Regions from separate parts of the Enteroscipio rubneri genome, predicted to be linked through region 3. Evidence: predicted binding sites of a transcription regulator. Region 3 holds the regulator's gene; each other region holds the start of a gene.
What was found. Region 3 encodes LexA, which represses DNA repair genes until DNA is damaged. Its sites were predicted from a motif close to CNAACANNTGTTNG; they were not measured.
Positions count from the first base shown of each region.

Region 1: purD (phosphoribosylamine--glycine ligase) is a predicted target of LexA. The motif match lies at 1,829-1,842, and genes of this name have one in related genera.
Region 2: uvrB (excinuclease ABC subunit UvrB) is a predicted target of LexA. The motif match lies at 1,506-1,519, and genes of this name have one in related genera.

Region 1 is NZ_CAWVIN010000003.1:991,552-994,831, reverse strand. Features, by position in the region: gene ABGT83_RS11135 (radical SAM protein) at 1-389, opposite strand, end outside; gene purD (phosphoribosylamine--glycine ligase) at 455-1,747, opposite strand; gene ABGT83_RS11125 (adenylosuccinate synthase) at 2,089-3,280, opposite strand, start outside.
Region 2 is NZ_CAWVIN010000003.1:1,480,851-1,484,130, forward strand. Features, by position in the region: gene coaE (dephospho-CoA kinase) at 1-178, shown strand, start outside; gene ABGT83_RS13125 (YeiH family protein) at 236-1,309, opposite strand; gene uvrB (excinuclease ABC subunit UvrB) at 1,573-3,280, shown strand, end outside.
Region 3 is NZ_CAWVIN010000002.1:669,032-672,311, reverse strand. Features, by position in the region: gene hflX (GTPase HflX) at 1-1,018, shown strand, start outside; gene lexA (transcriptional repressor LexA) at 1,206-1,844, opposite strand; gene nrdR (transcriptional regulator NrdR) at 2,622-3,068, shown strand; gene dut (dUTP diphosphatase) at 3,068-3,280, shown strand, end outside.

The DNA.
Region 1 (3,280 bases), on a different contig from region 3:
ATCAGATGATTCGGATTCGTTTCGCTGGATACTTCCTGGATGGAGAACGTTTCCTTCGCCAGATCGATGGTGTCGCACAGCTCGTCGATCATGATGGTGGGCGTGCCCCCGCCCACGTAGAGGCTGTCAAAATCGTAACCCAAATCCTTGAGCATCATCATCTCTTTGCGCAGATTCTCAAAATAGGGAACCGCGCGCTTCTCGGAAAACGGGAAACGGTTGAACGAGCAGTATGGGCATAGCCGCTCGCAGAACGGCACGTGCATGTATAGCATATAACGCTGACCCGGAACGGGCGCGGGAACCCGCGCATCATCGGTAGGCTCCAGTTTCAAATACTGTTTTGTGCACTGCCGTACGACGGCCGTGAGCATGCGTTCAGATAGCAAAACGATGACCTCTTCCGTTTGGTGCAAAACCGCAAAGGTGCCCCGAAGGGCACCCCCTGATGGTGCTAATCCCAGGCTTCTCGGCCGGCTGCAGCGCGTTTGCCGATATCGGTGCGGTACTGCTTGCCCTCGAAGTTGATGAGGTCGACCGCCTCGTAAGCGCGTTCGCGAGCCTCGTCGAACGAATCGCCGAGCGCTACGACGTTCAGCACGCGGCCGCCGGCGGTAACCAGTTCGTCATCGATGTTGCGCGCAGTGCCCGCATGGAACACCGTGACGCCTTCCAGCTCTTCGGCCTCCTCAATCCCCAGGATGACCTTTCCTTTCTCGTAAGCACCGGGATACCCTTCGCTCGCCAACACCACGCACACGGCCCATTGCTCGGACCAGCGCAGTTCAATATCATCCGGCCGGCCTTCGGCTACGGCCAGCATGATATCAACCAGATCAGCATCGAGACGCGGAAGCACGACCTGCGTCTCCGGATCTCCAAAGCGCGCGTTGAACTCGAGCACCTTCGGGCCTTCCGAGGTCAGCATGAATCCGCCGTACAGCACACCGCGGTACTCGCGTTCGAACGGCGCGCGAGCCGTCGCAGCGGCAGCATTCTCCATGACCGCCCGCATACCGGCCAGCTCGTCGGCATCAACGATGGGCACCGGCGAGTACACGCCCATGCCGCCCGTGTTGGGGCCCAGATCCCCGTCGAAGGCCCTCTTGTGATCCTGAGCCGTGGTCATGCAGAAGGCCTTGCCGCCCGTGACGAACGCCAGAAGCGAGCACTCAGGGCCATCGAGGCACTCTTCAATGAGCACCGTCGAGCCCGCTTCGCCGAATGCGCCGTCGAAGCAAGAGCGCACGGCTTCCTCGGCATCCTCCAGATCATCGGCCACGATCACGCCTTTGCCGGCGGCCAAGCCGTCGGCCTTTACGACGATGGGAGCCCCCAGCTCGCGCACGTAGGCAAGCGCCGGATCCAGCTCGGTGAAGCTGGCGTAGCGCGCGGTGGCAATGCCGTTGGCGTCCATGAACTTCTTGCTGAACGTCTTGCTGCCCTCGAGTCGCGCACCCTGGGCATCGGGGCCGAACACAGCCAGCCCTTCTTTACGCAGCACATCGGCCACGCCGGCCACAAGCGGCGCTTCGGGTCCGATGACCACGAGTCCGATGTTGTGCTCGCGCGCGAATGCAAGCACGGATTGCCCGTCTTCCACATCCAAATCCGCGACGTTGTGCGCAATGGCCGCCGTACCGCCGTTGCCTGGCGCCACGTACAGCTCGTCGGTCTTCGGCGACTTCGCCAACGCCCAGGCGATGGCATGCTCGCGACCGCCGCCTCCCAACACCAAGATGTTCATGTCAGGTCCTTTCAAACCCAAAGCCCGTTCTCGTTCGCTCGTTCGTCGCGCCCAGCGCGCCGATGGTGCAGTGTTTCACGTGAAACATTTGTTCCTTCGTCGCACTTCTTTGAGGCACAATGTTTCCCGTGAAACATTTTGTGCTGCAGCTCATTCGCTCCCAGGTCGTTCGCTCACCAGCCGTTCGCAACGTCGGTGAGGCCTTTTGCAGCGCCCCGCTTTGCCGTGAAAGCCAGACGAAGCGTACTTCAGTGCGCGAGGAAGGCCTGGAGCGGCAAAGCGCGATGCTGCGAAGTCGCAGCATCGCGCCGTTCCGGCGGCCTGCCGGCCGCCAGATCCCCCTACCGATCCCAGCCGCGCATGATGGTCTGGTCGCGGTCGGGGCCCACGGCAATAATGCTGATGGGCACGCCGGTGATCTCCTCCAAATATTCCACGTAGCGCTGCGCGTTCTCGGGCAGCTCCTCGAAGGTGCGGCATTCGGTGATGTCGACGCCCTTCCAGCCGGGCAGCTCCTCGTACACGGGCTTCGCGTGGAACAGCACGCTCTGCTGCATGGGGAAGTAGTCGTATACCTTGCCTTCGCACTCGTAGGCCGTGCACACCTTGATGGTGTCGAACGCGGAGAGCACGTCGAGCTTCGTGAGCGCCACATCGGTAAGGCCGTTGACCTCGGCAGCGTAGCGCGCAATGACGGCGTCGAACCAGCCACAGCGGCGCTTGCGCCCCGTGGTCACGCCGAACTCGTGGCCCACCTTGCACAGAAGCTCGCCGACCTCGGCTTCCTCGCCCTCGCCGCCGTCTTCGGGAAAACGCTGCTCAGTGGGGAACGGGCCGCCGCCGACGCGCGTGATGTAGGCCTTCTGGATACCGAGCACCCGATCGATAGCCGTGGGACCCACGCCCGAACCCGTGCACGCGCCGCCGGCGCAGCACGACGACGAGGTGACGTACGGGTACGTGCCGTGGTCGATGTCGAGCAGCGTTCCCTGGGCGCCCTCGAAAAGTATCGATTTGCCTTCGCGCACTGCTTCGTTCAGCAGCTGCGCCGTTTCAGCCATATAGGGTTTGAGGATGCGGGCGTAGGGCAGATATTCCTCGCAGATCTCGTCGACCGTATAGGTGTGCAGGCCGTAGATCTTCTCGAGAACGGGGTTCTTCTGAGCGAGCACGGCTTCCAGCTTGAGGCGGAAGATCTTCTCGTCCAGCAGATCCTGCACGCGGATGCCCTTGCGGGCGGCCTTGTCCTGATAGCACGGTCCGATGCCGCGCTTCGTCGTGCCAATTTTGTTTTCGCCGAGACGCTTCTCATCCGCACCGTCGAAGTCCTTGTGGTACGGCATGATGATGTGCGCATCACAGCTGATTTTGAGGTTCTTGCAGGAGATTCCCTCGGCCTCGAGCATGGCCATCTCTTTGATAAGCACGCCGGGGTCCACCACCACGCCGTTACCGATGACCGGCACCGCGTTCTCGTACATGACACCGGAAGGCATCAGGTGCAGCGCCAACTTCTTGTCGCCGTGGATGACC
Region 2 (3,280 bases), on a different contig from region 3:
TGAGCGCGCGGTCAAGAGCGGCTGGGACGAGGACGACGTGCGTCGCCGTATTGCCCGCCAGATCACCGATGCCGAGCGCATTGAGGCAGCCGACGTGGTATTCAACAACGACGGCACCCCCGAGGAGATGCGTAACAAGGTGCTAGCCTGGTGGAGCGAGTACTCGAAGGATCTGTAAAGCGAACGAAGCCCGGCAATCGGGCTTCGTTTTCTCGGGCGATATTCGATGTTCCGGCTACCACAGCCCGAGGACGTGCTGCATCCCCAGGCTGACGGCGGCTATGGCGATCCAGCAGCAAAGCCCCATAAAGATGGGCTTGCCGCCGGTTTTCACCAGATGCACAATATCGGTGTTCAGACCGATGGCCGCCATGGCCATGACTATGAAGAATTTCGACAGCGTCTTGAGCGGCTCGAACAGCATCATGTCGACGCCGGCAGCTGCAGCGAGCGTCGTGAAGACGGATGCGAGTAGGAACAGCACGATGAATGCTGGCAGCGCACGGCGCAAACTAAACCCGCCAAGTTTGCCCGAGGGCATGACCACATTGTGCTGCTGCGCCTCGAGTGCGGCTGGATCGCGACGCTCGCGTCGTGCCACCCAGATACCGAGTACGAGCGTGATGGGGATGATGGCGAGCGTGCGCGTGAGCTTCACAATGGTGGCCTGATCGAGCGCATTCGATCCCGGATGCATGCCGTCCCACGCGGCGGCAGCGGCTGTGACCGAAGAAGTGTCGTTTACCGCGGTGCCGGCGAACAGGCCGAAGCCTTCGTTCGACATACCGAGCGCACCTCCGAGTGAGGGGAAGATGAGCGCTGCCAGCACGTTGAACAGGAAGATGACAGAAATGGCCTGAGCGACGTCTTTGTCGTCGGCCTTGATGACCGGCGCGGTGGCCGCGATGGCTGAGCCTCCGCAGATGGACGATCCCACGCCGATGAGCGTCGACGTTTCCGACGGCATGTGCAGCACTGAATGGAGCGCGAACGCAACGATGAGCGCCGTGGCGACCGTGGCGCCGATGATGGGAAGCGACATCATGCCCACCTGGGCAATCTGAGCAAGGTTCAGACCGAAGCCTAGCAACACGACGGCGGCCTGCAGCACCTTCTTTCCGGTGAATGCGATGCCGTGCTGCACGGATCCGCGCGTAGGCTGCTTCCAGAACACGGCCAGAGCCATGCCGGCCACGATGGCGAACACGGGCCCGCCGATGAGGGGAAGCGCTTGCCCGGCGAACCAGCACGGCAGGGCTATGGCCAGGCATACGACCACGCCGGGGAGGTGCTTCTTGATTGTGCTCATGCCGGTTCCTTTTCGTCTGTCCGCCGCCGACGGCGATCGAGTATACCACGGCATGCCGGTACGCCTCGAACAGGGTGGAGAATCGATATCGATTTAAGATGGAGCGCACGTCGGGCGAGCGACAACTCACGTTGGATCAGCGATGGGACCGGTGCAGGCTTGTCGCGGAAGCTTCCCGCTCCTTACGGTTTTATCACGAACATATGTTCATGTCAGGTCGGCTGTGCTACACTGGTTCCCTTACCTATGCGGGAAGGAGCAGCATGGCGCATCTCTCTAACATCGATGGTCTTGAAATGGAGGGCAAGCTGCCGGAGGTGCGGCTGGCAACGACGCCTCTCAAGGTGGTGTCGCCCTTCGAGCCGTCGGGCGACCAGCCGCAGGCCATCGAGAAGCTGGCCCGCGGGGTCGAGGAGGGCCTGCGCTACCAGACGCTCCTGGGCGTGACCGGCTCGGGCAAGACGTTCACCATGGCCAAGACCATCGAGGCCGTGCAGAAGCCCACGCTGGTCATGGCGCCGAACAAGACGCTCGCGGCCCAGCTGGCCAGCGAGCTGAAGGAGTTCTTCCCGAACAACTCCGTGGTGTACTTCGTGTCGTACTACGACTACTACCAGCCCGAGGCCTACGTGCCCTCGTCCGACACGTTCATAGAGAAGGACGCCTCCATCAACGAGGAGGTGGAGAAGCTGCGCCATGCGGCCACGTCGGCTCTGCTCTCGCGGCGCGACTGCATCGTGGTGGCCTCGGTGTCATGCATCTACGGCATCGGAAGCCCCATGGACTACGCCGGCATGGCGGTGTTCGTGGACAAACAGAAGGAAATGGACCGCGACGACGTCATCCACGAGCTCATCGACATCCAGTACGACCGCAACGACTACGAGCTGAAGCGCGGCACGTTCCGCGTGCGCGGCGACAACCTGGACGTGTTCCCGCCCTATGCGGACAACCCGTTGCGCATCGAGTTCTGGGGCGACGAGATAGAGCGCATCGCGGAAGTGGACAACGTCACGGGCGAGGTGGTGAACGAGTTTGAGGCGCTGCCCATCTGGCCCGCGTCGCACTACGTGGCCACGCGCCCGAAGATGGACCGCGCGCTCGGCACCATCCGCGACGAGCTGCGCGAGCGCCTGCAGCAGTTCAAGGAGGAGGGCAAGCTGCTCGAAGCGCAGCGTTTGGAGATGCGCACGAACTACGATCTGGAGATGATGGAGACGATGGGCTTCTGCTCCGGCATCGAGAACTACTCGCGCCACATCGACGGGCGCTCGCCGGGTGAGCCGCCCTACACGCTGATCGACTACTTCCCGAAGGACTTCCTCTGCATCATCGACGAGAGCCATGTGACGGTGCCGCAGATTCGCGGCATGCACGAGGGCGACCGTTCGCGCAAGATCACGCTGGCCGAGCACGGGTTCCGCCTGCCCAGCTGCCTGGACAACCGCCCGCTGCGCTTCGACGAGTTCGAGGAGCGCATTCCGCAGTTCGTGTACGTGTCGGCCACGCCGGGCGACTACGAGCAGAAGGTGTCGCAGCAGCAGGTGGAGCAGATCATCCGCCCGACCGGCCTGCTGGACCCCGAGATCATCGTGCGCGGGAGCGCCTCCCAGATCGACGACATCATCGACGAGTCGAAGGACCGCGCCGCCCGCGACGAGCGCGTGCTCATTACGACGCTCACGAAGAAGATGGCGGAGGACCTGACCGACCACTTGCTGGACCAAGGCGTGAAGGCGCGTTACATGCACTCGGACATCGCCACGCTCGAACGTGTGGAGATCCTGCGCGAGCTACGCCAGGGCAAGTTCGACGTGCTCGTAGGCATCAACCTGCTGCGCGAGGGCCTGGACTTGCCCGAGGTCTCGCTCGTAGCCATCCTCGATGCCGACAAGGAGGGGTTCCTGCGCAACCACCGCTCGCTCATCCAGACCATCGGCCGCGCTGCCCGCAACGTGTCGGGCCAGGTCA
Region 3 (3,280 bases):
GCCGTCGCAGCAAGCCAACCTTGAGAAGACGGTGGGCAAGCCTGTGAAGATAATTGACCGCACAGCGCTTATCCTCGACATCTTTGCGCTTCATGCCAACAGCAAGGAAGGCCGCTTACAGGTGCGCCTCGCACAAAACCAATATTTGCTGCCGCGGTTGCGCGGTATGTGGGCGCACCTTGCTTCGAACCGAATGGGCGGTGGCGTAGGCTCCCGCTTCGGAGAGGGGGAGAGCCAGCTCGAGGTTGACCGGCGCATGGTGCGCAAGCGCATCACCTCCATCAAGCGCGAGCTCAAGCATCTGGCTGAGGTTCGGGCCGTACAGCGTGAGAGCCGCTACGAAAGCGGCATGTACAAGGTGGCTCTTGCCGGCTACACCAATGCCGGCAAGTCGAGCTTGATCAATCGACTGACGAATGCCGATGTCCTCGCCTACGACAAATTGTTCGCCACGCTCGACTCGACGACCCGCAGGTTCGAGCTGCCGGAAGGCCGCGAGATCACAATTACCGACACTGTTGGATTCATCCAGAAACTCCCCACGACGCTCGTCGAAGCGTTCAAGTCGACACTCGACGAGATTACGGGGGCTGATCTCGTCTTGCACGTTGTCGACGCCTCTTCCGACCAGTACGAAGCCCAGATAGCTGCTGTCGAGGATGTTCTCGGGCAGATCGGGGCCCAGAACATCAAGCGTGTGCTGGTGTTTAACAAGTGCGATGTGCTTGATAACGAAGGACTCGCGGCACTGCGATCTCGTTACGCACAGGCGCAGTTCGTCTCGGCGGCAACAGGAGAGGGAGTTGACGAGCTCGTTTCCCATATAGCCCGCGTCGCGTCGTCGCACGACACGCATATGAACGTGGTCATACCTTACGATCGCGGGGATTTGGTATCCGTTGCCCACGAGCGTTGCCGTATTCTCTCGGAAACGCATGAGGAAGCCGGCACGCACATTGTCATGCTGGCCGCTCCTTCATACGCCGGCCTATTCCGCGCGTTCTCGGAAAGCAACTGAAGCATTCGACGTATTCAGAAGGCGAGCTTTTCGACCAACACGCATCCAGTCTCGCTGGACTATGCGGCCAACCTATCAAGTCGACCACATGCACGCACCGACCCGGTTGATCGAGCGCATTCAGACATCGACTCGCCGATTGCAAACCGGCGAGTCGGCTTCTTTCATGCAATATCGACCAAGATTATCAAAGCCGACGGAACACCGCGACAACCTTGCCAGCAATCGAGCAATCAGTCGTGATGATAGGCTCCATCGTGGAGTTCTCCGGCTGCAGACGTACGTGCCCCTGTTCTTTGTAGAACCGCTTGACCGTTGCACCGTCATCGACCAGAGCGACCACGATATCGCCGTTGTCGGCGACAGGCTGCTCCTTCACGACCACGTAGTCGCCATCGTTGATGCCCGCTTCGATCATCGACTCGCCGCGTACCGACAGCAAAAACGAAGGGGAGTCGCCCACGATATCGGTCGGAAGCGAAAGCGTGTCGGTTATGTTCTCTTCGGCAAGGATGGGCGAACCGGCCGCAACGTTACCGACGAGCGGAACGTTCACGATCTTGCTGAACGAAGGTTGGATGACATTCGTGGCAAGCGCCGCGTCCTCAAGCGGATACGTGAGCGCTATCGAGCGCGATTTGAGCGGATCGCGCTTGATGAGTCCCTTCTGTTCGAGCGCCTTAAGATGCACATGGACGGTTGAAGGGGAGGAAAGCCCGAGGCTCTGGCATACTTCGCGCACGGTAGGACCATACCCCTTCTCCCTGATGCACTCCTCGATGCAGTCGAGCACCGCTTGCTGGCGCTTCGTTACCTTCTCGGCCATAGGGTCGTCCTTTCGTCGTCCGATACTACTAGCGAACAAATGTTTTAAAGTCTCTTGACATGAACCTTTGTTCGACCTATTATATACGCGAACAAAGGTTCTACGCAAGAGCAGGAGGGTAAAAATGAAGAAATATGCGACGAAATATCTTGTCGAGGGAACGTCCGCTCTTCGCTTGGAAGCGATCGAGACCGCCGAGCATGAGGCCGAGATTATCGTATTTCCCGGGCCGTACCAAAGCGATCGTCCATCGAGCCCAAGTTCAGACAGTTCCTGCTTCGGATATCATAGTAAACTCGGTCGAATCGATAGGAACGTTCTCAGATCGCAGTTCGTTACAGAGCTGCGATCAGGAGACGCAGCGGGAAAACCCTTCGATCGTATGAACCTCCTGCAGGCGACCGTTGGCGGATTCACGCTCTGCGCAACGGCGTTTTTTGGGTTGTTCCTTGCTTTATAACACACCCTCATGGAGGACATCAACAAAAGCCTTCCGTCGCTCTGCTTGCGATGATCGAATCGCTTTTGATATTTCCCCTCCGAGGTTCTTGAAGTCGACCAGCCCCATCGGCCGGCATCGACTACGCGAGGGCGATGCGCGCCCGACCTTCTCATAAAGGATCGGGACATAGCCGCAGGCACCGACATGAACACATTGGGTATGGACATGTCCGAACCATCATCGGCCTTGACGCTCTTTCCAATGATTTCATCGATTTCATTGAACCACAATATCTAGTATGTTAGGGTGGAAAAAACGCTGACAGAAGGAGTGCCATGCGCTGTCCATCCTGCGGTCATTCCGAATCGAAAGTTGTCGATTCTCGACCATCCGAAGACGGTGCGACCATTCGTCGGCGCCGTGAATGCCTCGAATGCGGTCATCGCTTCACTACCTATGAGCGGCTTGGCGACACTCCGCTTATAGTCATCAAGTCCGATGGATCGTCTGAAGTCTACGATCGCGAAAAACTTATGAGAGGCCTGCTTATCGCCTGTGCAAAAAGACCTATTTCTCCAGAACAGGTAGCGACGCTCATCGAGAGCATCGAGTCTGAACTCCGCAATGCATCAAAGAACGAGATCAAGTCCAAAGAGCTCGGCGATATGGCTCTTGTCCGCCTTGCAAAGCTCGACGATGTCGCGTATGTACGCTTCGCAAGCGTATACAAGGACTTCCAGAACATCGAGGAATTCGCTGCCGCATTGGAAGGGATGAGCTGATGGAGGGCATTGCCGTGCCGCTCAAACAGCTCGATCCGGAGCTGCCAATCCCTGCATACGCCTATCCCGGCGATGCTGGTGTCGATTTGCGCTCAACGATCGATCTGGTTCTGCATCCGTTCGAACGAGCACTCGTACCCTGCGGCATTGCCGTGTCTATTCCGAGAGGGTACGCTGGTTTTGTCCTGCCCCGAAGCGGACTTGCTATAAAG